Regions from separate parts of the Pantoea sp. B65 genome, predicted to be linked through region 3. Evidence: predicted binding sites of a transcription regulator. Region 3 holds the regulator's gene; each other region holds the start of a gene.

Region 1 (10,150 bases), on a different contig from region 3:
CCGACACCGACGGCGTTAGTGCCGCCGTTATTGTTGTCGCTCTATTTGCTGGCGACCGCCGCCCCGGTGGCGAAATAAGCCTTAATCCCGGCCAGAATGGATTCAGCGACCTGGTGCTGAAAAGCGCTGGTACGTAACTTGCGCTCCTCCTCAAGATTACTGATAAACGCGGTTTCCACCAGAATCGACGGAATATCCGGTGCTTTTAACACCGCGAATCCGGCCTGATCGACCGTGCGCTTGTGCAAATGGTTTATCCGCCCCAACCGCGACAATACCTCCTTACCAAACTTCAAGCTGTCATTAATCGTCAGGCTCTGCACCATATCGAACATGGTGTGATCGAGATAGCGATCGCCACTGCGACTCACACCGCCAATCAAATCCGATTCATTCTGCGTTTGTGCCAGAAAACGCGCCGCTGTCGACGTCGCCCCTTTGGTGGAAAGGGCAAACACCGAGGAGCCGCGTGCAGCGCGGCTGGTAAAAGCATCAGCATGAATCGATACAAACAGATCGGCACGCTGCTTACGCGCTTTTGCCACCCGAACTTTTAACGGAATAAACACGTCTTCATTACGCGTCATATAGGCGCGCATATTGGGCTGCTTATCGATCATCGCCTTCAGACGCCGGGCGATCTTCAGCACAATATCTTTCTCCCGCGTCTTATTTTTCCCCACCGCACCGGAATCTTCGCCGCCGTGTCCCGGATCGAGCATAATCACTATTGGCCGATCGCGTCCGGCTTTACCCGGCAGCGGCGCTTCGCGCGGTTGCGATTGTTCCAGCGCCAGATCGCTCTGATTGTAATCTTCCAGCAATGCCAGCAAGGGATCATCCTCCACCGGGGCTTGCGCCGGATAGAGATCCAGCACCAGACGATCTTTGATGCCGGCAATCGGCGGCAGGGTAAAAATGCGCGCGGCGACGTTTTGTTTCAGCTCCAGCACCAGACGCACGGTATGCTGATCAAACTGTCCGACACGGGCGTTTTTAATAAAGGGATCATGGGCCGCTACCAGCGAACCCACCCCTTTCAGCACGTGATTCAGATGGATATTTTCGATATCGATCACCACCCGTTCAGGATCCCTTAAGGCAAACTGTTTATATTGAAGCGGAACGTTCGATTCGAGCGTTAAGCGCGAGTAGGTCGATGAGGGCCAGATACGCACCGCAACCACATGGCTGCTGGCGGCGATACCCGCCGGACTGACGCTAAGCAGCCAAACCGCGCCAGCGCTTTGTAACAATCGGCGTCGACTGAGGAGAGAGTTTGATTCGGTCATGCCGCTCCGGATTACTGTGACAGGTGCAAAAAACAGCCAAAAATAAAAATATGGCAAAAACTTTATCGAATCGATTAGTCGCTGTCACCCGGAAAAAGCGAATAAATGCAGAGAATTAGACTGCAGAATCTGACGTAACTGGTGATAAGTAAGGATAATTGCCTCTTGCATCAGAGGCGATAAAAGAATAAAAATACAAAAATTTCGAATAAACATGCAAAGAGGGTTTGCCGTGAAGGAACGTAGTACCGAACTGGTTCAGGGTTTTCGCCATACCGTTCCCTATATCAACGCGCACCGAGGTAAAACGTTTGTCATCATGCTCGGTGGCGAAGCGATCGAGCATGAAAACTTCTCCAGCATCGTCAATGATATCGGCCTGTTACATAGCCTGGGCATTCGCCTGGTGGTGGTGTACGGCGCGCGTCCACAAATTGACGCCAACCTGGCTGAGCATCAACTCGAGCCGATTTATCATAAGCATACCCGCGTTACCGATGCGCAGTCGTTAGAGCTGGTGAAACAGGCTGCCGGCCGTTTACAGCTGGATATCACCGCCCGTCTGTCGATGAGCCTGAATAATACGCCACTGCAGGGCGCGCATATCAATGTGGTGAGCGGCAACTTTATTATTGCTCAGCCGCTGGGCATTGATGATGGTATCGACTATTGCCATAGCGGACGCATCCGCCGGATTGATGAAGAGGCGATCCATCGTCAACTCGACAGCGGCGCCATCGTGCTGATGGGGCCGGTGGCGGTGTCAGTCACGGGTGAAAGCTTTAACCTCACATCGGAAGAGGTGGCCACCCAGCTGGCAATTAAATTAAAAGCGGAAAAGATGATTGGTTTCTGCTCAGAGCAGGGGGTCACCAATCAGGATGGCAATATTATCTCTGAGCTGTTCCCCAACGATGCCCAGGCACTGATTGAAGCCCAGGAAACCGAAGGCGATTATCTCTCCGGCACGGTACGCTTTCTGCGTGGCGCGGTAAAAGCCTGCCGTAGCGGCGTCCGTCGTTGCCACCTGATCAGTTATCAGGAAGATGGCACGCTGCTGCAGGAGCTCTTCTCCCGCGACGGCATCGGTACGCAAATTGTGATGGAGTCGGCTGAACAGATCCGTCGCGCCACTATCAACGATATCGGCGGTATTCTGGAACTGATCCGTCCGCTGGAGCAACAGGGTATTCTGGTGCGGCGCTCACGCGAGCAGCTGGAAATGGAGATCGACAAGTTCACCATTATCGAGCGCGATAATCTGACTATCGCCTGTGCCGCCCTCTATCCGTTCCCGGAAGAACAGATTGGTGAAATGGCCTGTGTGGCGGTGCACCCTGATTATCGCAGCTCTTCGCGCGGTGAGGCCTTATTACAGCGTGTTGCGCTGCAGGCGCGCCAGATGGGGCTGAAAAAGTTATTTGTGCTGACCACCCGCAGTATTCACTGGTTCCAGGAACGAGGCTTTACGCCGGTGGATATTGAACTGCTGCCGGAAAGTAAAAAACAGATGTATAACTATCAGCGTCGATCGAAAGTGCTGATGGCGGACCTGCGTTAGTCACGACAGTCACCGCCCGGTTATCTCCGCGATGATTAGCGCGGAGATAACTTGTATGCCAGCCGCTATCGCGTTTCTTCCCCGCCGCCGCTGAAAATATTTACATAGCTATCTGATCTTTCGCGAAAAATAAAATCATTTAATCCCGTAATCTTAGCGCATCGGCAGCAGTGCGCTGGTTGTCTGCCGTAACTGGCGTGGCAGGCCATCACCATGCTGAAAGACGGTGCGCGCGGCAAAGGCGATTTTCCTCATCCGGTTCAGCGGATTAGCGGCCAGTCGCCGCTATGGGATTGGGCCGAAGTCGCTCAATGGCTGGAGGGTTGCGGCAGAATCGCGGCAGATTCCGGGCTGGTGGCGAATGCCAGTGAACTGAACAGCCGGAACCTGGCGCTCCGGATCCGCGCTGGCGGCGAGCAGGCCAGCGTCGCCAGCGTCGCCAGCGCCTGTATCTCCCCGAGCACCCGGAAGAGCAACTGCTGGCCGCAGCTTAACCGACGGGCGTTTTCGCCGCCCGCAGCCATATCCCCTGTCACTGCCCGATCAGCCGCTCCTGCAAGCCACTACGCCGCTGCGTACGCATTTTCACCGCTTTACTCCACACGTTATTATCGGCGTATAGCGTCAGGTGGCGGCGCGCACGTGTGATGGCGGTATAAACCAGTTCACGGGTCAGCACCGGCAGAAAATGATTGGGTAACACCAGGGCGGTATGTTCAAACTCCGATCCCTGAGATTTATGCACCGTCATGGCGAAAGCCGTATCGTGCGGCGGTAAACGACTGGGCTGCACCGCTTTGATGCTGCCATCCGGCAGCGAAAAGAACACCTTTAAGTTGTTCTCTTCATCACGCAGCGCAATGCCAACATCACCATTAAACAGCCCCAGAGTGCGGTCATTGCGGGCAATCATCACCGGGCGGCCGGCATACCATTTACCGCTGGCCGCTGGCGGCCGCTGGATCAGTCCTTTCTGTTGCAGCATCAGCTCGATGCGATCGTTTAATCCCACCACGCCAAACGGCCCTTCACGCAGCGCACAGAGTAACTGGTAGCGCGCAAACGCCGCCATCACCTGCTGGGCCGGCGCCTGCTGTGCCACCAGTTGCAGCCAGGGGCGATAACCGGCCACACAGTCGCTTAACAGCTGTTGATACTGTTCCGCGCTGGCAAGCGGGTGGCGTGCAATATCAGTGAATCCGGCGGCAAATACCGCATCGGCGCGTCGCAGATCGCCGGCATTTACCGCCAGCGCCAGCTGACCGATCCCCGACTTCTGGTCAAAACGGTAACTTTTGCGCAGCAGGCAAATACTGTCGCGCACTGCGGAAGCCTGTTCATCATGCCGTCCCGCAACCTGGCAGCCGGTCAGCTGCGTCAGTTGTTGCGCGCGCGCCACGCTATAACCGGCTTCGGCGCAGCGACAGATATCCCCCAATACCGCCCCGGCTTCCACCGACGCCAGCTGATCGCGGTCGCCGAGGAAAATCACCCGTGCCTGCTTTGGCAGTGCGGCAATCAGATTCGCCATCATCGGTAAATCCACCATCGACGCCTCATCCACCACCAGCACATCAAGATGCAGCGGATTGGCCGCGTGATAGCGCATGCGCAGACTGTCAGGCTGCGCCCCCAAGAGACGGTGCAGAGTGGTGGCTTCAGCCGGAAATTTTTGCTGCTCTTCACTGCTCAACCCGAGGTCTGGCAGCACTTTGCCCAGCGATTCGGTCAGACGCGCCGCCGCTTTACCCGTCGGCGCGGCTAGCTGGATGCGCAGCGCGCCAGGGGTCAGACGGATCAGGGCCGCCAGTAATTTTGCCACCGTGGTGGTTTTCCCGGTGCCGGGACCACCGGAGATCACCGAGATCTTGCGGGTGATCGCCACCGCAGCGGCCACCTTCTGCCAGTCTTCCGGCTGCTGACCAAAGAGCTGATCCAGCACCGCACGCAGCACGCTGCTATCAGCAACCTCAGCCACAGGCTCGGTAGCGATAAATTCCGCCACCTTACCCTCCCCCTGCCACATCCGGTTGAGATATAACCGCTGCTGATGCAATACCAGCGGCGTAGCAAGTGAGCCATCGCTTACCGCTGCACTGTTTAATAACAGAGTCTGCCAGTCATCCGGTGCGCCAGCGGCCTGCCAGATTGCCGCCGCCAGTTCCGGGTGACGACCGGCAAACAACGCAGATTCCGTCAGTTGGGCGAGCGGCAGACAGACATGGCCTTCGCCAGCTTCCGCGCTGATCCAGGCGGCCGCCAGCATCAGCGCAGGCTGTGACTCGTCGGCCAGCATATGGGCGAATTGCACATCCAGCGTGCGCATCAGCCGTTTTTCCACCGCCTGGCGCAATAGCCCGATTAACATGCCGCCTCCCCTGTACTGCCGGCAAACAGCTGATCCAGCTCGCTAACAAACTCCAGCGATGGGCGGGTGCGAAACACGCCATTCTCACTGGCGCTGCCATCAACGCCGCGTAGAAAAAGATACAGCACGCCGCCAAAATGGCGCTGATAGTCATAATCCGCCAGCCGGTGACGCAGATAGCGGTGCAGCGCCAGCGTATACAGCTGATACTGCAAATCGTAGCGATGAGCGATCATCGCCTGCTCCATGGCTTCCGGCGTATAGGCCGCACTCTCTTCGCCCAGCCAGTTTGATTTGTAGTCCAGCAGATAGTATTTACCCTGCCAGCAGAATACCAGGTCGATAAACCCTTTCAGCATGCCGCGCACCTGATGAAAACTTAACGCCGGCGCGCGTGCCGATAACCGATCGTACTTTCGCAGCAGTTTATCCAGCCCGGACGCCGTAAGCAGAGCACCGATAGGCAGATAAAACTGTAACTCCACCTGCTTGTGTTGCGGTTGCAACTGACTGAGGCTGACGCCGCTTTCATCCAGCGGCGTATTAAGGATGCGGTTAACCCACTGTTCCAACACCGGCAACCACATCTGGTCGTAACCCTGCTGCTGCAATTGCTGCTGTAACCACTCTGCTGGCAACGGCTGGGTAAAATCAATATTTTCAAACAGGCTGTGCAAAAAGGTTCCCGGCGATGCCCCACGCGGAAAGCTGTGTGGGGTAAGTGCTTGCTCACTTACCTGACCTGCTTCCCCGGCGGCATCCACATCAAAACGCGGCACCAGATCCAGCGCCATCGCCGGACCATGCTGCTGTAAGCCGGAATAGCTGGTTACGCGCCACTCATCCCGCAGCGTACGGGTAATCTGCCGGCTACTAAGCTGCTGCGGTTGCGGCTCTTCTGGTTGCCATGCGCGGTGATCGCTGGTCCCGGCGCAGGTCAGCGCAATTGCTTCACTGCTCAGCTGCTGCAGAAAAGTAAGCAACTGCTCACTATCAGCCTCCTCGCCGCGCTGTAGTAAAAAACCAACGGCGCTTTTATGCAGATCGCTGCCGCCCTCTTTCTTGCGATTACCTTTTACCAGCGGCGCAATACCGATACTGCAGTGCCAGACTGAGCGGGTCAGCGCCACATACAGCAGGCGTAAATCTTCCGCCAGCCGCTCCTGCTCAGCTAACTGCTGGCTCTCGTCATCCCCCTGCAGATCGAGCAATGCCTGAAAGGTGTGACGATCGTGGTAAATGCCCTGTGCGGCCTCGCGGAAATTAGCCACAAACGGCAGCCATACCAGTGCATACTCCAGCCCTTTCGATTTGTGAATGGTGACAATCTGTACCAGATGACGATCGCTTTCGAGCCGCAGCTGCTGGCTGGCCGCCTGACTGTTGGGTTGCGCTATCTGTTGCGCCAGCCAGCGCACCAGCGCAGGTTCACTGTCGAGCTGGGAAGCGGCCTCCTGCAACAGTTCCCCCAGGTGCAGTAAGTCGGTCAGACGACGCTCGCCGCTGGAAGAGAGCAGCAGATTTTCACCGATATGACGTTTCACCATCAGTTCGCGCAGCATCGGCAAGACGCCGCGTTTCAGCCACAGCTGGCGATAGTCAGCAAACTCATCCACCAGCTGGTTCCAGGCGCGCTCATCCTGGCTCAGCGCATCAAGGGTAGGCGCATCAAGGCCAAGAATGCTGGTCGCCAGCGCGCTGCGTAAGGTACGTTCCTGTTCTGGCGCCAGTACCGCCTGGAGCAGCCATAAGAGTTCACGCGCTTCCGGGGTGGTAAACACGCTCTCACGATTGGAAAGGTAGACTGAAGGGATATTGAGGCCATTGAGCGCCTCACGCATCACCGCCGCTTCGCCATAGCTGCGCACCAGGATGGTGATATCCGAAGCCTGCACCGGGCGCATCTCCTCGCCTTTGCCGATCAACGCCGTTCCCTGCTGGCCGGCGGTCAGCCAGTGACAGATCTCCGCCGCGCACTGACGCGCCATAAACTGCTGATACTCACTGACGCCCACCCCGCTACCCGGCTGTAACCAGAAACGCAGCGCCGGTTGTTGCTGCCCATCGATAGTAAAGCGCAGCGCCGCATTAGCAGGCGCAGCCTGCACCGGCAGAAACGGGATCTGCTGAAACAGAAAAGGGTTATCCAGCCGGGTGAATAGCTGATTAACGCTTGCAATCATCGGCGGAGATGAGCGCCAGTTGGTGTCCAGCGTATAGTGCGCGCTCACTTCGGAACGCGCCTTCATATAGGTAAAAATATCGGCGCCGCGAAAGGCATAGATGGCCTGTTTCGGGTCGCCAATCAGTAATAGCGCGCTTTCCGGCTGGCCGACATACAGCGTGCGGAAAATACGGTATTGCTGTGGATCGGTATCCTGAAACTCATCGATTAACGCCACCGGATAACGGTTACGAATGGTACTGGCCAGCAGCGGACCCGCGGGCTGCTGCAGCGCCTCGTCAAAACGGCTGAGCAGATCGTCAAAGCCCAGCTGCGCGCGCAGTCGTTTTTCCTGACGCGTGGCAAAGCGGATCTCTTGCAGGGCGCGGGCAATCACCAGGTCGCGCAGCGACAGCGGTTGCGCAAGAAACTGTTCAATCGCCGCAAACAGTGCGTGCTGCGGCGCCTCACCTTTTTTGGTCTTATCCGTCAGCGTACTCTGCGTAAAACGCTCCAGATCCTTTGGCAGGCTGTAGCTCTCCGTCTGTTCCTGCGCCCACTGGCCGATTTTTTCCAGCCAGTTCGGCAGATGTTTGCTGCTGTAGCTGCGCTTATCAACGCCGGAGTCGGCGATCAGCGCCAGCAGCTCCGGCGCCGCCTGACGCCATTGCGCTTTCAGCCGATCGATACGCGCAATCAGTCTGGCATGACGTTCACTCAGGGTTTCATCCAGCGCCGGGGGATATTTCAGCGTTGGCGACTCACCCTGCAACCAGGGCGACAGCGTCGACAGCAAAGCGTCCGGTCCGCTCCATTCCGCGGCAATCACCCGGGCAATCGCCAGCGGCAGCGGATAGCAGTGGCGGCGCCAGAAATCGGCGGTCGCCTGCCGCCGCAGCGTATGTTCATCCTCGATAAGTTGCTGTTCGAATAGCATGCCGGATTCAAATGCATTGAGATTCAGCATACGCTGGCAAAAACCATGAATGGTGAAGATAGCGGCTTCATCCATTTGCCGTTCCGCCGCCAGCAGCATTGACGCCGCCTGTGGCAGATCGTCGATCTGCAGCAGCAGCTGTTTCAGCACCGGATTGTCAGTCACGCGGCGCACGCAGGCGATGCGCAGCTGATGGATATTGCTACGAATACGTCCGCGCAGCTCGGCGGTGGCGGCTTCGGTAAAGGTCACCACCAGGATCTCTTCTACCGACAGCGGGCGCGGAAAAGCAGCCTGCTGCCCCAGACCCAGCAACAGACGCAGATAGAGCACACCGATGGTAAAGGTTTTACCGGTTCCCGCAGAGGCTTCAATCAACCGTTCGCCAGCCAGTGGCAGAGTTAACGGATCGAGCCGTTGCGGAATCGGATTAGTCATTTTTTCTCACTCTTTACCGGTAAAGATTGCTGCAAACTGGAGACATTTTCCCAGGTTTTAAAGCCCTCAGCTTGCGCATATTCTGCTTTTTCATGCTGCGTCCCGGAAATTTGCGACATTAGCGCCAGACCCTGCTGTTTTATTACCGCATTGTGGAAGAAGTCCGCCAGCCCTTCAGGCGTCAGTTGTTGGACCTGCTCAATGACTTTTTCACGCGTGTCGAAACGGTAGTTTTCCCGGTCAAAATCTTTGGTAAAGCGCCCGGCTTCCTCATCAAGCGTCTGTGGCCGCTGTTTCAGTTCGTTAATCATCGCCAGCTGATACTGGGCAAAATCCTCTTTGCTCATCGCGCGCAGGCGTTTTTCCGCCGTTGGGTAGAATGCCTGATAGCGCTGTAACAAAAAGGCCGGCTGCTTGCTGTTGCTCTGCAACAGGAAACCAATGCCCCACTGACGCCCAACCGGCATCTGGAAAGCAAACACCGCATAGCCAAGCTGCTCTTCGGTTCGTAACTGATTGTAGAACCACGGCTGCACAATCTGGCTCAACATCGCACTGCTGGCAAGGCTTTGATACTCAGCATAGCCGAGCGGAACATACACCGCCGCCAGCGCCGAGTCCGTGCTGCTGCCGGTCTTTTCAATATTTGCCAGCACCGGCTGTTCAATGGCGACATACTCACTGTGCCACCAGCTTTCACCGCTGCACTGCAGTTGCGCACGTACATCGCGCGCCAGAGAGCTGACCGCGTCGGCGGTCATATTCCCCACCACCAGCATTTCCGGCGTGGCTTTTTCCAGCAACTGCTTACGGTAGTCAAGCAGCTCCTGCAGCGTAATCGACGGCAGTAGCGCACGACGCGTGCCGCGTTCGCTATAAGGCAGTTGTGATAGCATCTGTACCGGCTGAATCGCCTGCTCGAATGCCTTACCTTTATCCGCGGAATCCAGGCGTTCGGCATACCACGACTTCGCCTGCTCCAGCTGAGCATCATCGGGGGTAAAACTGGCGTAACCAGCCAGTAAAGTGCTCAGCAGTTTGGGTAACCGCTGGGTGAAACCGCTGGCGCTAAACATAACGCCATCGTCCTCACTGGTGGAGAAGCTAATGCCCCCTACCGATGCCTGCGAACTGAGTTCATCAAGCGCCACCCCGGCCAGGTAATCATTTAGCGCAAACAGCACCTGGTTGCGTGCGCCGCTCATCGCGGCTTTATTGCGCAGCGCCAGCGTGATATTCGCTTTTGGCTCATCGGCATAGTACTGGCTGGGCATATAAAACACGCGCAAACCAGGTTCATTGATCAACGGTTGCGGATGGTCCCGGCGTTCACTGCCAGCCGGGATCAGAGTGAAATCGTCCGGAATATAGGGATTGAGCACCGGCATTG
Region 2 (10,150 bases), on a different contig from region 3:
GTCTGGTGGTGACCGGTTTTATCTGCCGCAATGAGGCAGGGGAAACCGTGCTGCTGGGGCGTAATGGCTCCGACTACTCCGCCACGCAAATTGGCGCGCTGGCTGGCGCTTCCCGCGTCACTATCTGGAGTGATGTTGCCGGGGTTTACAGCGCTGATCCGCGTAAGGTCAAAGATGCCTGCCTGCTGCCGTTGCTGCGCCTGGATGAGGCCAGCGAGCTGGCGCGTTTAGCGGCACCGGTATTACATACCCGTACCCTGCAGCCGGTTTCCGGCAGTGATATCGATCTGCAACTGCGCTGTAGTTATCAGCCAGAGCAGGGCTCAACCCGTATCGAGCGCGTGCTGGCCTCCGGCACCGGCGCGCGGATTGTCACCAGCCATGATGATGTCTGTCTGATTGAGTTTCAGGTGCCGCCGCAGCATGATTTTGCCGCGCTGCATAAAGAGATCGACCTGCTGCTGAAACGCGCGCAGGTGCGTCCGCTGGCTACCGGGGTTCATCCGGATCGTAACCTGCTGCAGCTGTGCTATACCTCAGAAGTGGTGAACAGCGCGCTGGATATTTTGCAGGATGCCGGTTTACCGGGTCATTTGCAGTTGCGTGACGGTCTGGCGCTGGTGGCGCTGGTCGGCGCGGGCGTCAGCCGCAATCCGTTGCACAGTCACCGCTTCTGGCAGCAGATTAAAGATCAGCCGGTGGAGTTTGTCTGGCAATCGGAAGAGAGTATTAGCCTGGTGGCGGTACTGCGCGTCGGTCCGACGGAGCATCTGATTCAGGGGCTGCATCAGTCGCTGTTTCGCGCGGAGAAACGGATTGGCCTGATGCTGTTTGGCAAAGGTAATATCGGTTCGCGCTGGCTGGAACTGTTTGCGCGCGAGCGTGAAATTCTCTCGGCGCGCACCGGTTTTGAATTTCTGCTGGCTGGCGTGGTGGATAGTCGCCGCAGCCTGCTGAGCTATGACGGGCTGGATGCCAGCCGTGCGCTGGCATTCTTTGAAGATGAAGCCGTGGAGCAGGATGAAGAATCCCTGTTCCTGTGGATGCGCGCGCATCCGTTTGACGATTTAGTGGTGCTGGATGTGACTGCCAGCACGCCGCTGGCCGGGCAGTATCTTGATTTCGCCAGCTACGGTTTTCATGTGATTAGCGCCAACAAGGTGGCCGGCGCCTCAGATAGCCAGACTTACCGGCAGATCCGCGATGCCTTTGCTAAGACCGGCCGTCACTGGCTGTATAACGCGACGGTCGGCGCCGGGTTGCCGGTTAACCATACCGTGCGCGATCTGCGTGAAAGCGGCGACAGTATTCTGGCCATCAGTGGTATTTTCTCCGGCACGCTCTCCTGGCTATTCCTGCAGTTTGATGGCACGGTGCCTTTTACCGAGCTGGTGGATCAGGCATGGCAGCAGGGTTTAACCGAGCCGGATCCGCGCGTCGATCTCTCCGGCCAGGACGTGATGCGCAAGCTGGTGATTCTGGCGCGTGAAGCGGGCTATAACATCGAGCCGGATCAGGTGCGGGTAGAATCGCTGGTGCCAGCGGGCTGTGAAAGCGATTCAGTCGATCACTTTTTTGAAAATGGCGATGTGCTGAACGATCAAATGGTGCAGCGGCTGGAAGCGGCCCAGGAGCTGGGGCTGGTCCTGCGCTATGTCGCGCGTTTCGACGCCAACGGTAAAGCACGGGTTGGCGTCGAAGCGGTACGCCCGGAGCATCCGCTGGCTTCATTGCTGCCTTGTGATAATGTATTTGCTATTGAGAGCCGCTGGTACCGTGATAATCCGCTGGTTATCCGTGGTCCCGGAGCGGGGCGTGATGTCACCGCTGGCGCCATTCAGTCCGATATCAATCGCCTGGCGCAACTGCTGTAGCACTGATGATGACCGGACAATGTCCGGTCATTGCACATTCTGACTGCCATGATGAATTTCTTTCATCTTCAGTGAGAATTTGTCACGCATGTTGATCATTTTTCTGTTGACGAGTTAACCCGGATCCGTCATTTTGAGTGTCTGGACGTCTAAACGTATGGATGTTCAACTTACGCAGTCATAATTACATGAAGCGATTGATGAGGTATAGGGTATGAGTTTTTTTCACGCCAACCAGCGCGAAGCATTAAATCAAAGTCTGGCAGAGCTGAACGGGCAGATTAATGTCTCTTTTGAATTTTTTCCGCCGCGCACAAGTGAAATGGAACAGACGCTCTGGAGCTCAATCGATCGCTTAAGCAGCCTGAAACCCAAATTTGTGTCCGTGACCTACGGCGCGAACTCCGGCGAACGTGACCGTACCCATAGCATTATCAAAGGGATTAAAGAGCGTACCGGCCTTGAAGCCGCGCCGCATCTGACCTGTATCGACGCTACCCGTGATGAACTGCGTACCATCGCCCAGGATTACTGGAATAACGGTATTCGCCATATTGTGGCGCTGCGTGGTGATTTACCACCAGGCGGCGGCAAGCCGGAAATGTACGGTGCGGATTTGGTGGCGCTGTTAAAAGAGGTCGGTGACTTCGATATTTCCGTGGCGGCTTATCCGGAAGTACATCCGGAAGCGAAAAGCGCCCAGGCGGATCTGATCAACCTGAAGCGTAAAATCGATGCCGGCGCCAATCGCGCCATTACCCAGTTCTTCTTTGATGTCGAAAGCTATCTGCGTTTCCGCGACCGCTGTGTGTCGACGGGGATTGATGTGGAAATCGTGCCGGGGATCCTGCCGGTATCGAACTTTAAGCAGTTACAGCGTTTTGCCACCATGACCAATGTCCGGGTGCCGGGCTGGATGACCGCGATGTTTGAAGGGCTGGATGATGACCCGGAGACACGCAAAATGGTCGGGGCCAATGTGGCGATGGATATGGTGAAGATCCTCAGCCGTGAAGGGGTGAAGGATTTCCATTTCTATACCCTGAACCGTGCTGAAATGAGCTACGCGATTTGTCATACGCTGGGTGTGCGCCCGGCAGCAGCATCATAAATCGGACGGCGTAAAGACAACGGGCGGCATAAATGCCGCCCGTACAAAATGCCTGCAGGGGAGCCATTAATGGCTCCCTTTGGCTATTAACCGGTATTGCGCATCCCCGCCGCCACACCGGCGATGGTCACCATCAACGCCTGCTCGACATGGGCATCCGGTTCACCTCCCAGCTCCTCCTGCCGGCGCGAACGATGTAACAGTTCGGCCTGTAGTACGTTCAGCGGATCGGTATAGACGTTGCGCAGGGCAATGGATTCGGCAATCCACGGCTGGTCGGCCATCAGATGTGAATCATTGGCAATGGTCAGTACCGCTTTAATGTCGGAATCCAGCTGATCGCGCAGCTGTTTGCCCAGCGGCCACAGTGATTTATCCACCAGGCGCTGATCATAATATTCCGCCAGCCACAGGTCGGCTTTCGAGAACACCATTTCCAGCATGCCAAGACGAGTGGAAAAGAATGGCCAGTCACGGCACATGGTTTCCAGCTGATCCTGATGACCTTCCTCCATCGCTTTCTGCAACGCGGCGCCGGCACCCAGCCAGGCGGGCAGCATCAGACGGTTCTGCGTCCAGGCGAAAATCCATGGAATGGCGCGCAGTGACTCGACGCCGCCGGTTGGGCGGCGTTTTGCCGGGCGTGAACCGAGCGGCAGTTTACCCAGCTCCTGCTCCGGGGTCGCGGAACGGAAATAGGGCACAAAGTCCGCATTTTCGCGCACGTAACCACGGTACATGTCGCAGGAGACCTGCGACAGCTGGTCCATAATGTTGCGCCACTCTTTCTTCGGCTCCGGTGGTGGTAGCAGGTTTGCTTCCAGGATCGCCGCGGTATACAGCGAAAGACTGGAGATGGTGATTTCCGGCAATCCATATTTAAAGCGGATCATCTCACCCTGTTCGGTGACGCGCAGGCCGCCTTTCAGGCTGCCTGGGGGTTGTGACAGCAGTGCCGCCTGCGCAGGCGCGCCGCCACGGCCGATAGTGCCGCCACGTCCATGGAACAGCGTCAGGGCGATGCCCGCTTTCTCACAGGTTTTGATCAGTGCATCCTGCGCCTGATACTGTGCCCATGAGGCGGCCATCACACCGGCGTCTTTCGCCGAGTCAGAATAGCCAATCATCACCATCTGTTTGCCCTGAATAAAGCCGCGATACCAGTCAATACTTAACAACTGGCTCATCACGTCGTTAGCGTTGTTCAGGTCATCAAGGGTTTCAAACAGCGGCGCTACCGGTAACGCGAACGGAATACCGGCTTCTTTTAACAGCAGATGTACCGCCAGCACGTCAGACGGGGTTTTCGCCATGGAAATAACATAAGCGGCGATTGAGCCTTTTGGCGCCTGTGCGGCGACGCGGCAGGTTTCCAGCACTTCATGGGTGTTGGCGCTGGGTTCCCACTGACGTGGCAACAGCGGACGCTTGGAGTTCAGTTCGCGGATCAGGAAGGCCTGTTTATCGGCTTCTGACCAGCTTTCGTAATCGCCGAGACCGAGATAGCGTGTGACTTCGGCAATCGCTTCGGTATGACGGGTGCTCTCCTGGCGGATATCGATACGCACCAGCGGCACGCCGAAGCATTTTACGCGGCGCATGGTATCCAACAGCTGGCCGTTGGCGATAATGCCCATGCCGCACGCCTGCAGTGACTGATAACAGGTATACAGCGGATCCCACAGCTGGTCGTTGGAAACCAGCAGGTCAGCCGGACGGGTCGGGCGTTCGCCCTTCAGTTTCCCTTCCAGATAAGCCTGGGTATTGGTTAACTGGCTGCGCAGATGCTTCATAATTTCGCGGTACGGTTCCAGCGCTTCCGGATTGCCGCACAGCTCGCGTACTTCCGGGGTACATTCCGACATTGACAGCTCGGAAACCAGTACCGCGATATCGCGCAGGAACAGGTCGGTGGCTTTCCAGCGGCTCAGCTGCAGCACGTGACGGGTAATATCAGAGGTGACATTCGGGTTGCCGTCGCGGTCGCCGCCCATCCATGAGGTAAACTGCACCGGGACAAAGTCGACCGGCAGTTTGTAACCAAAGGCGGCTTCTACTTGCTCATTCAGCTCACGCAGAAAGTCAGGTACCCCTTCCCACAGGCTATTTTCCACCACGGCAAAGCCCCATTTGGCTTCGTCGACCGGCGACGGGCGATACTTACGGATCTCATCGGTATGCCAGGCCTGGGCGACCAGCTGACGCAGGCGGCGCATAATCTGGCTGTGGTCATAGTCCGAGAGGTCATTATGGTCGAGCTGCTTAAGGCAGGTATTGACTTCGACCAGTTTATGAATCAGGGTGCGGCGGGTGATTTCAGTCGGGTGTGCAGTCAGCACCAGTTCCAGTGATAGCGACTCAATGGCTTCACGGACAGCCTCTTCAGTGAGATCGGGCTGCAGTTTCAGGCGATCAAACACCCTGGCCAGCATCTCCGGATTATTGGCGCCTTCGCCTTTTGGCGAGATAGTGTGGTATTGCTCAGCGGTATTGGCCAGGTTCAAAAACTGACTGAAAGCCCTGGCGACCGGCAGTAATTCGTCATTCGACAGGTTTTGCAGCGTATTGAGCAATTCCTTACGATCGGCATCATTTCCCGCACGGGATGACTTGGAGAGTTTGCGGATGGTTTCCACCCGATCAAGGATGTTCTCTCCCAGCGCATCCTTTATAGTATCCCCGAGCAGTTTGCCGAGCATACTGACATTACTTCGCATTGCGGAATATTGTTCGTTCATATGACCCCTGACACCCTTATATTTTCTGTAACTTTATTTCACCCTTACGGGCATAACTTCGTCTTTTATCTAGCCATGTAACTATCCATTCGTCAAATGCCTTAAACATGCGGCATCCTGCCGCTAAATGACGGTAATTTATGAAATTTAATTACATCAAGGTGAGATAAGTTATTCTTATCGCCAAACACGGAATAAATCAGCGGTAAGTGGCTCTATAGCCAGACAAATACCCCGGTTATCTCTGATTGTGGCAAAAGTGTTGCACAACCTGAGCAATCAATTCACGGGTCGGTTTAATAAATGCCATATCAATAAATTCATCGGGCTGGTGGGCCTGATTTATTGAGCCTGGACCCAGTACCAGCGTCGGACAGACCTGCTGAATAAACGGCGCCTCCGTGCAGTAGTTAACTACTTCGGTTGGCGTACCCAACAATTTCTCAACGACCTGTACCAGCTGATGATCGGGCGGGCATTCATAGCCAGGAATCGGCGGATGCAGCTCGCCCACCGTCAGGCGACCCGGCCAGCGCGCGCTTACCGGCGCCAGCGCTTCGTTCAGCAGGCCATCAAGATCGCTCAGCGTCAGCCCTGGTAGCGGGCGGATATCCATATGCAGTTCACAGCAGGCGCAAATGCGGTTAGCCGCGTCGCCACCGTTAATATGACCAAAGTTCATGGTCGGATAGGGAATAGCGAAACCATCGTGATGATAGCGCTCTTTTAGGGTATTGCGCAGCTTCATCAGATGACTAATGGCATCGTGCATCAGTTCAATGGCATTGACCCCGCGGCCCGGATCGCTGGAGTGGCCAGACTGCCCCTGAATACGAATCGCCTGCGACAGATGGCCTTTATGGGCGCGAACCGGTTTCAGCGAGGTCGGTTCACCGATAATCGCACAGTCCGGGCGCAGCGTAGTGGATTGCGCAAAGTAATGCGCGCCCGCCATGGTGGTCTCTTCATCGGCGGTCGCGAGGATATATAGCGGTTTTTCCAGCGTGGAAATATCTGTGTCACGCAGGGTATCAAGAATAAACGCGAAGAAGCCTTTCATATCGGCGGTGCCAAGACCGTACAGCTTGTTATCGTGCTCGGTAAGGGTGAAAGGGTCGCGCGTCCAGCGTCCGTCATCATAAGGTACGGTGTCGCTGTGACCGGCTAACAACAGGCCTCCGGCGCCGAGTCCGCTCTTCGCCAGCATATTAAATTTATGACGTGTGCCGGGTACCGGCTGGACTTCAACACTGAAGCCAAGGTCGCGAAACCAACCGGCGAGTAAATTGATTAAAGTTTCATTACTCTGATCGAGCGCGCTGTCGGTAGCGCTGATTGACGGTATAGCGATCAACTGGCGGTAGAGTTCAATAAAAGGGGGTAATTTTGTCTTCACTGTTGACAGTCCTTGAGTTAGGATAGTATCAATATTCATGCAGTAATAGTGAATAAAAATACATTAACGTCAGGCTTAAGGGAACGGTTAAATGGTTCCTGATTAAAAAAAAGCCTGTCCTCGTGGGTGTGGAGCCTGAAGGCTGCAACCCGGAATTTTGTGACTGTAAAAAGGTATACAGCCTGATGTTGAATACGCTGATTGTAGGCGCCAGCGGATATGCTGGTGTAGAGCTTGCGACCTATCTGAATCGCCATCCGCATATGAACATAACCGCTTTAGCGGTTTCAGCGCAAAGTCCGGATGCAGGAAAATTACTTTCCGACCTTCACCCGCAGCTGAAGGGGGTGATCGATTTGCCACTGCAACCGCTTAGCGATGCGGCTGAGTATGCCGACAAAGTGGATGTGGTATTTCTCGCCACCGCGCATGAGGTGAGCCACGATCTGGCGCCGGAGTTCCTGAAAGCGGGCTGCGTGGTATTCGATCTGTCTGGCGCTTTTCGCGTCAACGACGCAAACTTTTTTACCCAATACTATGGCTTTACACATCAGCACCAGCAATGGCTGGAGAAAGCGGTGTATGGTCTGGCGGAGTGGCAGCACGACAAAATTAAAGAAGCACAGCTGGTTGCCGTACCGGGCTGCTATCCGACCGCGGCTCAGCTGGCGCTGAAGCCATTAATTGAAGCCGATTTGCTGAATAATGCACAGTGGCCGGTAATTAACGCCACCAGCGGCGTCAGCGGCGCCGGTCGTAAGGCCAGCCTGAACACCAGCTTCTGCGAAGTCAGCCTGAAAGCTTACAATATTTTTGCCCACCGCCATCAGCCGGAAATTGCCGCGCACCTTGGCGTCCCGGTGATTTTTACCCCGCACCTGGGTAACTTCCCGCGCGGTATTCTGGAGACCATCACCTGTCGTCTGAAAGCGGGCGTCAGCCGTGAGGATGTGGCGGAAGCCTTCCATAACGCTTATCACGATAAACCGCTGGTGCGTTTGTATGAGAAAGGCGTGCCGGAATTGAAATCGGTGGTGGGTCTGCCATTCTGCGATATCGGTTTTGCCGTGCAGGGCGAGCATTTGATCATCGTTGCGGTCGAAGATAACCTGCTGAAAGGCGCCTCATCGCAGGCGATTCAGTGTTTGAATATTCGTTTCGGTTTCCCGGAAACGCAGTCACTTATTTAACAGGCGAGTTTGAGCACACCATGACTAATCCATTAATTATCAAACTGGGCGGCGTGTTGTTAGATAGCGAAGAAGCGCTGGCACGTCTGTTTGACGCACTGGTGACCTACCGTCAGTCGCATCAGCGTCCGTTGCTGATCGTACACGGCGGCGGCTGCCTGGTTGATGAACTGATGAAAAAACTGGCGCTGCCAGTGGTGAAAAAGAATGGCCTGCGTGTTACCCCGGCCGATCAGATTGATATTATCACTGGCGCACTGGCGGGTACCGCGAACAAAACGCTGCTGGCATGGGCAAAGAAATATGCTATCAATGCTGTCGGTCTGTGCCTCGGCGACGGCAACAGCGTTAATGTGACCCAACTTGATGAAGCGCTGGGCCATGTTGGCAATGCCACGCCGGGCTCACCAGTATTGATTAATTCCCTGCTGGCTGGCGGTTTCCTGCCGGTGATCAGCTCGATTGGCATTACGGCGGAAGGCGAGCTGATGAACGTCAATGCTGACCAGGCTGCTACCGCACTGGCTGCTACGCTGGGCGCCGATCTGATTCTGCTGTCAGACGTCAGCGGGATCCTCGATGGTAAAGGTCAGCGCATTGCCGAGATGACGGCAGCAAAAGCTGAACAGCTGATCGCGCAGGGCATTATTACTGATGGCATGATTGTTAAAGTTAACGCCGCACTGGATGCTGCCCGGACGCTCGGTCGCCCGGTGGATATCGCCAGCTGGCGCAATGCTGAACAACTGCCGAATTTATTTAACGGTGTGTCCATTGGCACCCGGATTTTCGCATAACGAAACGCTTTAAATTCAAGGATTAAAAAATGCAAAACCAAGGCATTAAAAAAATCGTTCTGGCTTACTCCGGTGGTTTGGATACCTCAGCAATTATTCCATGGCTGAAAGAGAATTACGGTGGCTGTGAAGTGGTTGCCTTTGTGGCGGATATTGGCCAGGAACGTGGCGATCTGGAAGGCGTTGAGCAGAAAGCATTGCAGTCTGGCGCCTCTGAGTGCCACGTGGTCGATCTGCGTGAAGAGTTTATCCGTGATTACGTCTATCCGGTACTGCAGACCGGCGCGTTGTACGAAGGTACTTATCTGCTGGGTACCTCCATGGCGCGTCCAATTATCGCTAAAGCGCAGGTTGAGCTGGCGCTGAAAGTGGGCGCTGATGCCCTGTGCCACGGCGCAACCGGTAAAGGTAACGATCAGGTGCGTTTTGAAACCACCTATACCGCGCTGGCACCACAGCTGAAAGTGGTGGCGCCATGGCGTGAGTGGAACCTGCGTTCCCGTGAAGCACTGCTGGACTACCTGAAAGAGCGCAATATCCCGACCACCGCGTCGCTGGAAAAAATCTACAGCCGCGACGAAAACGCCTGGCATATCTCTACCGAAGGCGGCGTGCTGGAAAGCCCATGGAATGCCCCGAACAAAGATTGCTGGGTGTGGACCGTCGATCCGCTGGAAGCCCCGGATCAACCAGAGCAGGTGACGGTTACCGTTGAGAAAGGCCGGGTGGTTGCGGTTAACGGTGAAGCGCTGAGCCCGTACCAGTGCCTGGACAAACTGAATGCTATCGGCGCGAAACACGGCGTCGGGCGTATCGACATCGTAGAAAACCGTCTGGTGGGCATTAAGTCCCGCGGCTGCTATGAAACCCCGGGCGGCACCATTATGGTTACGGCTCTGCGTGCGGTTGAACAGCTGGTGCTGGATCGCGATAGCTTTAAATGGCGTGAGCAGCTGGGCCATGAAATGTCTTACGTCGTGTATGACGGACGCTGGTTCGCACCGCTGCGTAAATCTCTGCAGGCTTCCGCTGAAGCGCTGGCAG
Region 3 (10,150 bases):
CTGAACATTCTGGTGCTGGATAATCCGATGACTTTTCAGTTCAAAGTGTTTCTCGACAGTGCGTTAGGTCAGGTGATTGGCTGTTTTATCGGGCTGATGGTGATCCTGCTGATTCGTGATACCTCAAAGGCGCGTATCGCCCGTACACTGCTGAATCGCTTTATGTATGCGGCGGTGTCGGCGATGACCACCAACCAGGCGCGGCGCAATGAGAACCATCTGCCGGCGCTGTATCAGCAGCTGTTTATGTTGCTGAATTTGTTCCCCGCCGATATTGATAAGTATCGTCTGGCGCTGACGCTGATTATTGGTCATCAGCGCTTACGTACCGCGGATATTCCGATTAATGCCGATCTCTCCGTGTTCCATAAGCAGTTACGCTATACCGCCGATCGGGTGATTGCCGCCCGCAGCGACGACAAACGGCGCTACTACTTTGAGCGTCTGCTGAGCGAGCTCGATCAATATCAGGAGAAGCTGCTGGTCTATAAGGCGCCGGTTAGCGTTACCGAGCCGGTAAAACGGCTGGCGGATGTCCTGAAAAAGTACCAGAACACCCTGATTTTAGTCTGAAACCATGTCGGTGCCAGCGGCACCGGCATTCCCTGTCCGGCATTTCTTCTCTCCTGTAACCACTCCGTCATCAAACCCCTGAGTTTTGCCAACTATACTGAGCTAAACAGGATGGCCAATTAATCAGGAGAAAATTATGTCTTATACAATCCTGCAAGATAATGACCTTTTCCAGACCGGCTGGCTGGCCGAAGGGAAATGGCACACGCTTAGCGACACTTTCGCGGTACTCAATCCCGCCACCGGTGAAACCATTGCGAACGTCGCCAGGGCGGGAAAAGCCGAAACGGAGCAGGCGATCGCCGCCGCCTGGCGAGCCTTCCCGGGCTGGCGGGCAAAGACCGCGAAACAGCGCGCCGAAATCCTTTATCGCTGGTATCAGCTAATCATTGACAATAAAAGCTGGCTCGGCCAGCTCATGACTGCCGAGCAGGGCAAACCGATTAAAGAGGCCGAAGGTGAAGTGGAATATGCGGCCAGCTTTATTCAGTGGTTTGCCGAGCAGGCGAAGCGCGTTAACGGCGAGATTATTCCGCCGGCGAAACCGGGTTCGCGTATTTATGCCACGCGCGAACCGATTGGGGTGGTGGCGGCGATCACGCCGTGGAACTTCCCGATGGCGATGCTGACGCGCAAACTGGGTCCGGCGCTGGCCGTCGGCTGTACCGGTATTATTAAACCGGCCAATAATACGCCACTCTCCGCTTTTGCTTTGCTGGCGCTGGCGAAAAAGGCCGGAGTGCCGGATGGCGTACTGAATGCCGTCGCGGGTGATACCCACGCTATTAGCGATGCGATTATGGCCAGTAAAGCGGTACGTAAAATCTCTTTCACCGGCTCGACGCAGGTCGGCAAACTATTGATGCGCAATGCCGCGGAGACCATGAAAAAGGTGTCGATGGAACTGGGAGGCAATGCGCCCTATATCGTATTTGACGATGCTGATATAGATGCCGCCGTAAAAGGGGCGATTGCCAATAAATTCCGCAACGCCGGACAGGTTTGCGTTAGCGTTAATCGCTTCTATATCCACAATAGCGTTTACGACCGTTTTGTTAACCAGCTGGCGGATGAAGTGAATCAGCTGAAAGTGGGCAACGGCGCGGATGAAGGGGTGGTTGTCGGACCGCTGATTGAGCCGGCGGCGCTGGAAAAAGTGGAAGAGCACGTCAGGGATGCGGTGGCGCAGGGGGGACGCATTGTCGCCGGTGGTGGGCGTCATCAACTGGGCGGCAATTTCTGGCAGCCAACGGTGATTGCTGAGGCGCACGAAGGGATGAAGCTGGCGAGAGAAGAGACCTTTGGTCCGGTGGCCGCCTGTTTCCGTTTTGATGATGAAGCGGAGGTAATCCGCCGCGCCAACGATACCGAGTTTGGGCTGGCTGCCTATTTCTATACGCAGAATTTACAGCGAGTGTTCCGCGTATCGGCTGCGCTGGAGAGCGGCATGGTGGGTATCAATGAGTGTGCGGTATCGACAGAGCTGGCGCCTTTTGGCGGTGTAAAAGAGTCAGGCCTGGGACGAGAAGGCTCGGTGCTGGGATTAGAAGAGTTCCTGGAGGTCAAAGCCCTGCACCTTGGTGGGCTGTAATCATCCGGGCGGTGACAACCGCCCGGTACTGTTTTGCGGAGCTGCCGACATGAAAAAAGAGAGCTTTGATTTTAACGAGATCGTCGATCAGGCCCATTTTTATCGTCAATTCAGTGAGCGTTTTGCGCTGGCCGATCGCCTGATCACCGATCTGGATACGCTGTGGGAGGTAGTCACGCTGTCTTTATTGCCGTTACCGGTTGAAATCGAATTTATTAATCTGGGATCGGGGCAGAAGCGGCGCTATGGTGCGCTGATCCTGTTATTTGACGAGGCTGAAGAGGAGCTTGAGGGGCAGCTCCGCTTCAACATTCGGTAGGGTTATTCGGCAAGCAGTGGCAAAAAGGGCCCCGGCGAGCGGGGCCAAAGGGTTCGTCAGATCAGCAGATCGACGAGGAATTACTTATAGAGCTCGGCGGTGGCGTGCCAGCTATCGCCGGTGCGTGCTTCAATCACGCGATATGCGCTGGCGCCTTGTGCATCCGCTTTTTGTGACAGTGCCTGACGGATATCCGTCGGCGCACCGGCTACACCACTCACGGTAATTGTCCCCGCAGACTGCAGATTGCCTGCCTGTTCAGCGCTGATCAGATCGGCAGCAGCAGCGCCGAAGGTCATCAGGGAAAGCAGGCTCAATGTTGCGATGGTTGTTTTAATTTTCATAGGTTCCTCTCCTCATTGTGCTCAACAACCTGCGGGTTCAACATCATGACCAGGTCGTCGATGTCACGGACGGGCGTGACTGTTTTACGCCCGTAACGGTGAATTATTTATAGATTTCAGCGGTCGCGTGATAGTTGCCGTTGCTGTAAGCCTCGATCACACGGTATGAGCTGGCGCCCTGTTCGTTAGCTTTCTGGGACAGCGCTTCACGAATGGTCATTGGCGAGCTATCCAGACCGCTGACGGAGATGGTACCGATAGAATGCAGATTTTCACTGGCAACCTGTTGATCGGTAACCAGGTTTGCAGCGCTGGCGCCGAAAGAAAGCACAGAAGCCAGACCTAAAGCAGCGATAGCGATAGTCGTTTTCATAATATTTACTCCAGAAATTTGTTGTTCAGGGCAACCGAAAGGGATGAAAAGCCATTTTTATGCTTGGGGTTGCCGTCGTCGTTAATAGCAAATCTTCGATAACTTATTTGTACAATTCAGCAGTGGCGTGCCAGTTGCCGTTTTCGTAAGCCTCAACCACGCGATAGGCTTTTGCACCCTGTTGATCAGCTTTCTGCACCAGCGCTTCATTCATATCTGTCGGTGCACCCGCGATGCCGCTCACGCTGATCATGCCGGCAGGCTGCATATTCTGTGCCTGTTCTGCGGTGATGGATTCAGCTGCAAAAGCGCCAAATGACAGAGCAGAGAGAATGCTAAGGGTTGCGATAGTAGTTTTAACGTTCATGTTTATTTCCTCGTCGTCTATTTTTATCTTTTTGTTTAGTGTGATTCACATCACGAAAAGAAGTATAGATCTAATCACTGTGGAAATTAATACTCTGCTAATAATATTTTGTTGGGATACTTTGCGGGGAAAGCGGTTTTTAATAACTCCTGGTTATAACAAAAGCTTATAGATTGAATCCGTCATGTTAATATCATGTAAAAACAGCAACATAAGTCACTTTAGCTATTCGTGCGTAACTTTGCAGTCGATCACGCTATGTCAGCAGTGGCGGCAGGGGAAAAGAGGGGGAATGGCTTGCTAACCCAGTGATTTATGCGGCTTTGCGCCATTTGCGGGTCACTAATAACAAAAAAGCCGACAGAGTCGGCTCTAAGTAAAGGTAATGCTACAACCAGGTAAGAGGCAGGTTACGCGGCGGTTTCACGCCCGCTATTTATAGTTCTTGTTCGAATAACATCAGAATCGCGTCATACAACTGTTTTACCGTAAAGGCACGGGCTGGCGTAATAAAGATGGTGTCGTCGCCAGCGATGGTGCCGAGAATGCCTTCGGCTTTACCCAGCGAGTCCAGCAGGCGGGCGATTAACTGTGCGGCGCCCGGGCTGGTATGGATCACTACCAGCGCATCGTTGTAGTCGATATCCAGCACCAGATTTTTCAGCGGGCTGGTGGTGGTCGGCACGCCCAGCTCGGCCGGCAGGCAGTAAACCATCTCCATTTTGGCATTGCGCGTACGTACGGCGCCAAACTTAGTCAGCATGCGTGAGACTTTGGACTGATTAATATTGTCGAAACCTTCATCCTGAAGCGCCAGAACAATTTCACCCTGAGAGCTGAATTTTTCTTCTTTCAGTAAGGCTTTAAACGCCTTAATCAGATCTTCTTGTTTTGATGGGTTACGCATAGGCTACCGATATAAAAGAGGGAATAACAGGATACCCGACTGCGGGTGGTACATTATTATGCATTTAAATGAATGGTTATGCAAATAGACTTTGCAGGGCCGGGCGGCTATTTCATGGCGGGAGCGCATTCTAACAAACTTTCCGGGTGATGAAAAATCAGCTGAAAACACTCGCCATACAGGTAAAGTAAACGGATTGTTATCAGATTGTTCTTGTTTTGATCGCGAGCATCGGTGTATTGTAATCGCAGAATAATGTGTCGGTATTTTGCTATGAGCTGGCGTCAAACCTGTACGTAATCCGATCGGATTAACTATTTTTTACCCGGTTGAGTGCGACAGTACGCAAAGTAATGACAACATTCTCGTCATTACCTCTCAGGTTGGCTATCCTTGTAGACAAATGGATTCCCGGCACTTTTCTGATCACTATAATAAGGAGTTTAGGATGAAAGTTGCAGTCCTCGGCGCAGCCGGCGGTATTGGTCAGGCTCTCGCGCTTCTGCTCAAAACCCAGCTTCCGGCAGGTTCAGAACTCTCTCTGTACGACATCGCTCCTGTAACACCAGGTGTTGCAGTTGATTTAAGTCATATCCCTACAGCAGTTAAAATAAAAGGTTTCTGCGGTGAAGATGCCACGCCAGCCCTGCAGGGTGCGGATGTGGTGCTTATTTCGGCAGGCGTGGCACGTAAACCGGGTATGGATCGCTCCGACCTGTTTAATGTTAACGCCGGCATCGTACGTAACCTGATTCAACAAGTGGCCAGCACCAGCCCGCAAGCACTGATTGGGGTAATTACCAATCCGGTGAACACCACCGTGGCGATTGCCGCCGAAGTGCTGAAAAAAGCCGGTGTTTACGACAAGAATAAACTTTTCGGTGTCACAACGCTGGATATCATGCGTGCTAACACCTTCGTGGCTGAGCTGAAAGGCAAACAGCCGGAAGATCTGGATGTACCGGTAGTGGGCGGACACTCGGGTGTGACCATTCTGCCATTGCTGTCTCAGATCCCCGGTGTGAGCTTTAGCGAGCAGGAAGCGGCGGAGATGACCAAACGTATCCAAAACGCGGGTACGGAAGTGGTGGAAGCGAAAGCGGGTGGCGGCTCGGCGACCCTGTCAATGGGTCAGGCGGCAGCACGCTTTGGTCTCTCTCTGGTACGCGCACTGAAGGGTGAAAGTAACGTAGTAGAGTGTGCATATGTTGAAGGGGATGGCGAACATACCCGTTTCTTCGCGCAACGACTGTTGCTGGGCAAAAACGGTATTCAGGAACGTTTGCCTGTCGGCACGCTAAGCGCATTCGAACAGCAGTCGCTGGAAAGTATGCTGGATACGCTGAAGAAAGATATTACACTGGGCGAAGAGTTCGTTAAGTAATTCGCGGCTGTCGTAAGGGCGGCATAAATGCCGCCCTTATGGTTTAATTCTGTTGCGGGTACTCGAGTATGGTCACCGGCATCGTCAGTTTCTGATCGTTCCGCATCACCTGCACCTGAATCACTGAACCTGGACGGATCTCGGCGACCTGATCCATGGTTTCCTGCGCGGAGACCGCGGGTTTGCCATTCACGCTGGTAATCACATCGTTAATCTCAATACCGGCCTTCGCTGCCGGGCCGCCAGGCGCCACTTCGCTAACCACAATCCCCTGAATACGATCAATACCCGCCCCCTGACCATGCAGCGGCGGCACTTCACGCCCGGTGATACCGATATAGCCACGGATCACCCGCCCGTCACGAATCAGCTTATCCATGATTTTGGTCGCCAGTGCGGTAGGAATGGCAAAGCCGATACCTTCCGGCGTTTCGCCATCATTGCTTTTATCGAAGGAAAGGGTATTGATGCCCATCAGCTCACCCAGCGAGTTGATTAGCGCGCCGCCAGAGTTGCCGTGGTTGATTGACGCATCGGTTTGCAGGAAGTTCTGGCGCCCGGAAGGACTCAGGCCAACACGTCCGGTGGCGCTGATAATCCCCTGCGTCACGGTTTGCCCAAGGTTATAGGGATTACCAATCGCCATTACAATATCGCCGACATGCGCCATGCGTTTCGGGTTGATGGTGATCACCGGCAGGTTGGAGGCGGTAATTTTCAGTACCGCCAGATCGGTCAGGCTGTCAGAGCCCACCAGCATCGCTTCAAAAAAACGGCCATCCTGCAAGGCGACGATAATCTGGTCGGCGTTATTGATGACATGCCGGTTGGTCAGAATATAACCTTTTGCGTTCATGATAACGCCGGAACCGAGGGTGGTCACGCCGCCATTTTGTGTGCCGCCCCCGGCGCCACGGTTGTAGACGTTCACCACGGCGGGCACAGCACGGCGTACGCCGCGGTTATAACTCACCGGCGTTTCATCGGCACTATCATCGTGCGCGTAAATCAGGCTACTGCTAATCCTCAGCGCTGGCATCGCCGCTAATAATATGCCCGCAACGATCAGGCCAAGGATCACCGAACGCAAAAGTTTAGGAAACATGGTGTTAAGTCAGGCCAGGAAAGAACGGAAGGCAGAATAACATGAGTTACGCGGACACACACGGGGTTGTGTCCGCGTCGTGATAACAATAACGTTAACGCAGCAGCAGATAGATGCTTTCACCGGCACGCACGACATTCAGAGCGATTAGCGGCGGTTTTGCTTCCAGTTGCTTACGCAGTTCGGCAAGGTTTGCTATCGGGGTGCGGTTGATACCGATAATCACATCATCTTTATGCAAACCAACCTGCTCGGCCGGTGTCGACTTGGCGACGGCATCGACCTTCACCCCTTTGGTGCCATCTTTCAGCTGACTGTCGCTGAGGGTCGCGCCTTGCAGTGCCGGTGACAGTAGCGCAGCGCTGGCGGTGCTTTGCGCGCTGTTTTCAAGCTTAACGGTAACCGCGAGCGGCTTACCATCACGCAACAGGCCAATTTTCACCTCTTTGCCCGGCGCCGTGGTGCCAATCTTGACACGCAGCTCGGCAAAACTACCGATCGGCTTATCATCAACGGAAACGATAATATCGCCGGCTTTAATCCCGGCGCTGGCAGCGGCGGATTTTGGCAGCACTTCGCTGACAAAGGCACCGCGCTGGGCATCAACATTAAAGGCTTTGGCCATCTCGGCGGTCATTTCGGTACCTTTGATACCCAACTGGCCACGCTTCACTTCACCAAATTCAATCAGCTGCTGCGCCAGGTTCATCGCCATATTGGACGGAATAGCAAAGCCGATACCAATATTGCCGCCGCTTGACGCCAGTATGGCGGTGTTAATCCCAATCAGCTCGCCATTCAGATTAACCAGCGCACCGCCTGAGTTACCCCGGTTGATGGCGGCATCGGTCTGAATAAAGTTTTCCAGCCCTTCGAGATTCAGACCGCTGCGACCGAGCGCTGAGATAATCCCGGAGGTGGCGGTTTGTCCGAGACCGAAAGGGTTGCCGATAGCCACGGCAAAATCACCTACTTTCAGCCGATCGGAGTCGGCGATTTTCACCTGGGTGAGATTTTTTGCGCCGCTAATCTGGATCAGGGCGATATCGGTCTGCTCATCATGACCAATCAGTTTGGCGTCATATTCATTGCCGTCACTCAGCTGCACGCTGATTTTATCGGCTCCGTTCACCACGTGATTGTTGGTGAGCACATAGCCTTTTTCCGCGTTGATAATCACCCCGGAGCCAAGACCTTCAAATGGCTGCGGCTGGCCCTCACCTGAGCCTTCCTGACCAAAGAAGCGTTTCAGTGGCTCGGGAATATCCTGAGTTTGCGTCTGAGTGCCTTCGACATGCACGCTGACCACCGCCGGCAACACTTTCTCCAGCATCGGCGCCAGGCTCGGCAGCGATTGTCCTGCGATTTGTGCCGGTAACGCCGCCATAGCCTGCGGTGCGACGGTGACATTCAGGCCAATACTCAAGGCTAATGCGCTAAACAGTAATGATTTTTTCTTCATCGTTACGACGCTCTCGCTGCAAAAATGGAAGGGGGAAACAGTATGGAGACTGAAAACTGTGACAGATGATTCAGAAAAGGGTTCGGTGTTTTCATGCTAAGAGGGGCGCAATCGCGCCCCGGGAAATTGATTAGTCGCGTCTGGCGCGTTCGCCACGCAACAAGCCGGAAGCGCCGTCGGAGTAATCACGCGGCATCTGAACCGGTACCTGATCGTTATCCGCTTCTGCTTCGGTTAACTGCCAGGCAAACGGGTTCTTATCACCCGGAAGATTTGGCAACAGGTCGTTAGAACCTTTCGCCATATGCTGATAAAGCTGACGATAATCGCGCGCCATATTGTCCAGCAACTCAGCGCTCTGGGCGAAATGATTCGTCAGTTCATCACGATAATCAGCCAGCTCGGCTTTCGTTTTTTCCAGTTCATACTGCATGCTACGCTGTTCACGCAATTTCTTATTACCAAAACGCATTGCCACCGCGCCGATAATGATACCAACCACCAAACCAATAAGCGCGTATTCCCAGGTCATATCATGACTCCCATGTTGTCTTCGTTGTTCCGTAGGGCCTTTCAACTAATAATAGCCACTATACCCGCTAATCTATTCGAAGTGGAATCCTGCGGCGGCATCGCTTAGTGTAGAACGGCCTTTTTTTCGTCAACCGACGATGAGACAGACTACTTTTCAGGGAATGTGATTGAACAATGCAAACAACTTCTCCTCTGGCGCTTTATCAGCAGGCGCTGCATAACGGCGAATACCAGGCCGATGATGTCCAGCGTGCCGCCATTACCCGTTTAGACGCTCTGCAGCAGGCTTTAATCGCCGCTCCGACAGTGGTGATGGAGCCGGGCAAAGGGCTGTTTGGCAAGCTGAGCAGACTCATGGGCAAGGATAAATCAGCCCGACTGGAACCGCTGCGCGGCTTGTATATGTGGGGAGGCGTCGGGCGCGGTAAGACCTGGTTGATGGATATGTTTTTTCGGGCAATTCCTGGCGATCGCAAGTTGCGGCTGCACTTTCACCGCTTTATGTTGCGCGTACATGAAGAGCTGACTCAGCTGCAGGGACAGGCAGATCCGCTGGAGATCATTGCCGATGGTTTTAAGGCGCAAACCGATATTCTCTGCTTTGATGAGTTTTTTGTCTCCGATATCACCGATGCGATGCTGCTCGGGACCCTAATGGAAGCGCTGTTCGCCAGGGGGATTTCGCTGGTGGCGACGTCGAATATTCCGCCAGACGATCTCTATCGTAATGGTTTGCAGCGCGCGCGCTTTTTACCGGCAATTGAATTGATTAAGCGCCATTGTGATATCATGAACGTGGATGCCGGTATTGATTACCGTCTGCGCACCCTGACATCCGCTCATTTGTGGATGCAACCGCTGAATGAACAGACCGATCGCGAGATGGATCGGATGTTTGTCGCGCTGGCAGGGCGGGCGCGCGACGCGGATAAACCGGTACTGGAGGTCAATCACCGCGCTCTGCCAACCTTAGGTATGGCCGAAGGCGTGGTGGCAATGGATTTTCACACCTTATGTGGCGAAGCCCGTAGCCAGCATGACTACATCGAACTGTCGCGTCGTTTCCACAGCGTGCTGCTGTTTAATGTGCCGGTGATGATTAACCGCACCGAAGATCAGGCACGTCGTTTTCTGGCGCTGGTGGACGAATTTTACGAGCGCCACGTCAAGTTGGTGGTGGCGGCAGAAACG

What was found. Region 3 encodes ArgR, which controls arginine synthesis, uptake and breakdown. Its sites were predicted from a motif close to ANTGAATAAAAATACANT; they were not measured.
Region 1: the regulator ArgR is predicted to act here: its motif matches at 1,475-1,492, upstream of argA (amino-acid N-acetyltransferase).
Region 2: the regulator ArgR is predicted to act here: its motif matches at 7,167-7,184, upstream of argC (N-acetyl-gamma-glutamyl-phosphate reductase).

Annotation. Positions count from the first base shown of each region.
Region 1 is NZ_JAHXPU010000044.1:261,407-271,556, forward strand. It holds gene amiC (N-acetylmuramoyl-L-alanine amidase AmiC) at 42-1,292, opposite strand; gene argA (amino-acid N-acetyltransferase) at 1,507-2,853, shown strand; gene JWF83_RS23805 (hypothetical protein) at 3,162-3,377, opposite strand; gene recD (exodeoxyribonuclease V subunit alpha) at 3,386-5,221, opposite strand; gene recB (exodeoxyribonuclease V subunit beta) at 5,215-8,760, opposite strand; gene ptrA (pitrilysin) at 8,757-10,150, opposite strand, start outside.
Region 2 is NZ_JAHXPU010000044.1:10,925-21,074, reverse strand. It holds gene JWF83_RS22690 (bifunctional aspartate kinase/homoserine dehydrogenase II) at 1-1,874, shown strand, start outside; gene metF (methylenetetrahydrofolate reductase) at 2,089-2,985, shown strand; gene ppc (phosphoenolpyruvate carboxylase) at 3,072-5,723, opposite strand; gene argE (acetylornithine deacetylase) at 5,962-7,119, opposite strand; gene argC (N-acetyl-gamma-glutamyl-phosphate reductase) at 7,305-8,309, shown strand; gene argB (acetylglutamate kinase) at 8,330-9,106, shown strand; gene JWF83_RS22660 (argininosuccinate synthase) at 9,136-10,150, shown strand, end outside.
Region 3 is NZ_JAHXPU010000011.1:319,423-329,572, reverse strand. It holds gene aaeB (p-hydroxybenzoic acid efflux pump subunit AaeB) at 1-573, shown strand, start outside; gene JWF83_RS02425 (NAD-dependent succinate-semialdehyde dehydrogenase) at 710-2,164, shown strand; gene JWF83_RS02420 (hypothetical protein) at 2,214-2,483, shown strand; gene yhcN (peroxide/acid stress response protein YhcN) at 2,564-2,827, opposite strand; gene yhcN (peroxide/acid stress response protein YhcN) at 2,931-3,200, opposite strand; gene yhcN (peroxide/acid stress response protein YhcN) at 3,304-3,567, opposite strand; gene argR (transcriptional regulator ArgR) at 4,004-4,474, opposite strand; gene mdh (malate dehydrogenase) at 4,923-5,858, shown strand; gene degS (outer membrane-stress sensor serine endopeptidase DegS) at 5,902-6,963, opposite strand; gene degQ (serine endoprotease DegQ) at 7,058-8,425, opposite strand; gene zapG (Z-ring associated protein ZapG) at 8,556-8,957, opposite strand; gene zapE (cell division protein ZapE) at 9,134-10,150, shown strand, end outside.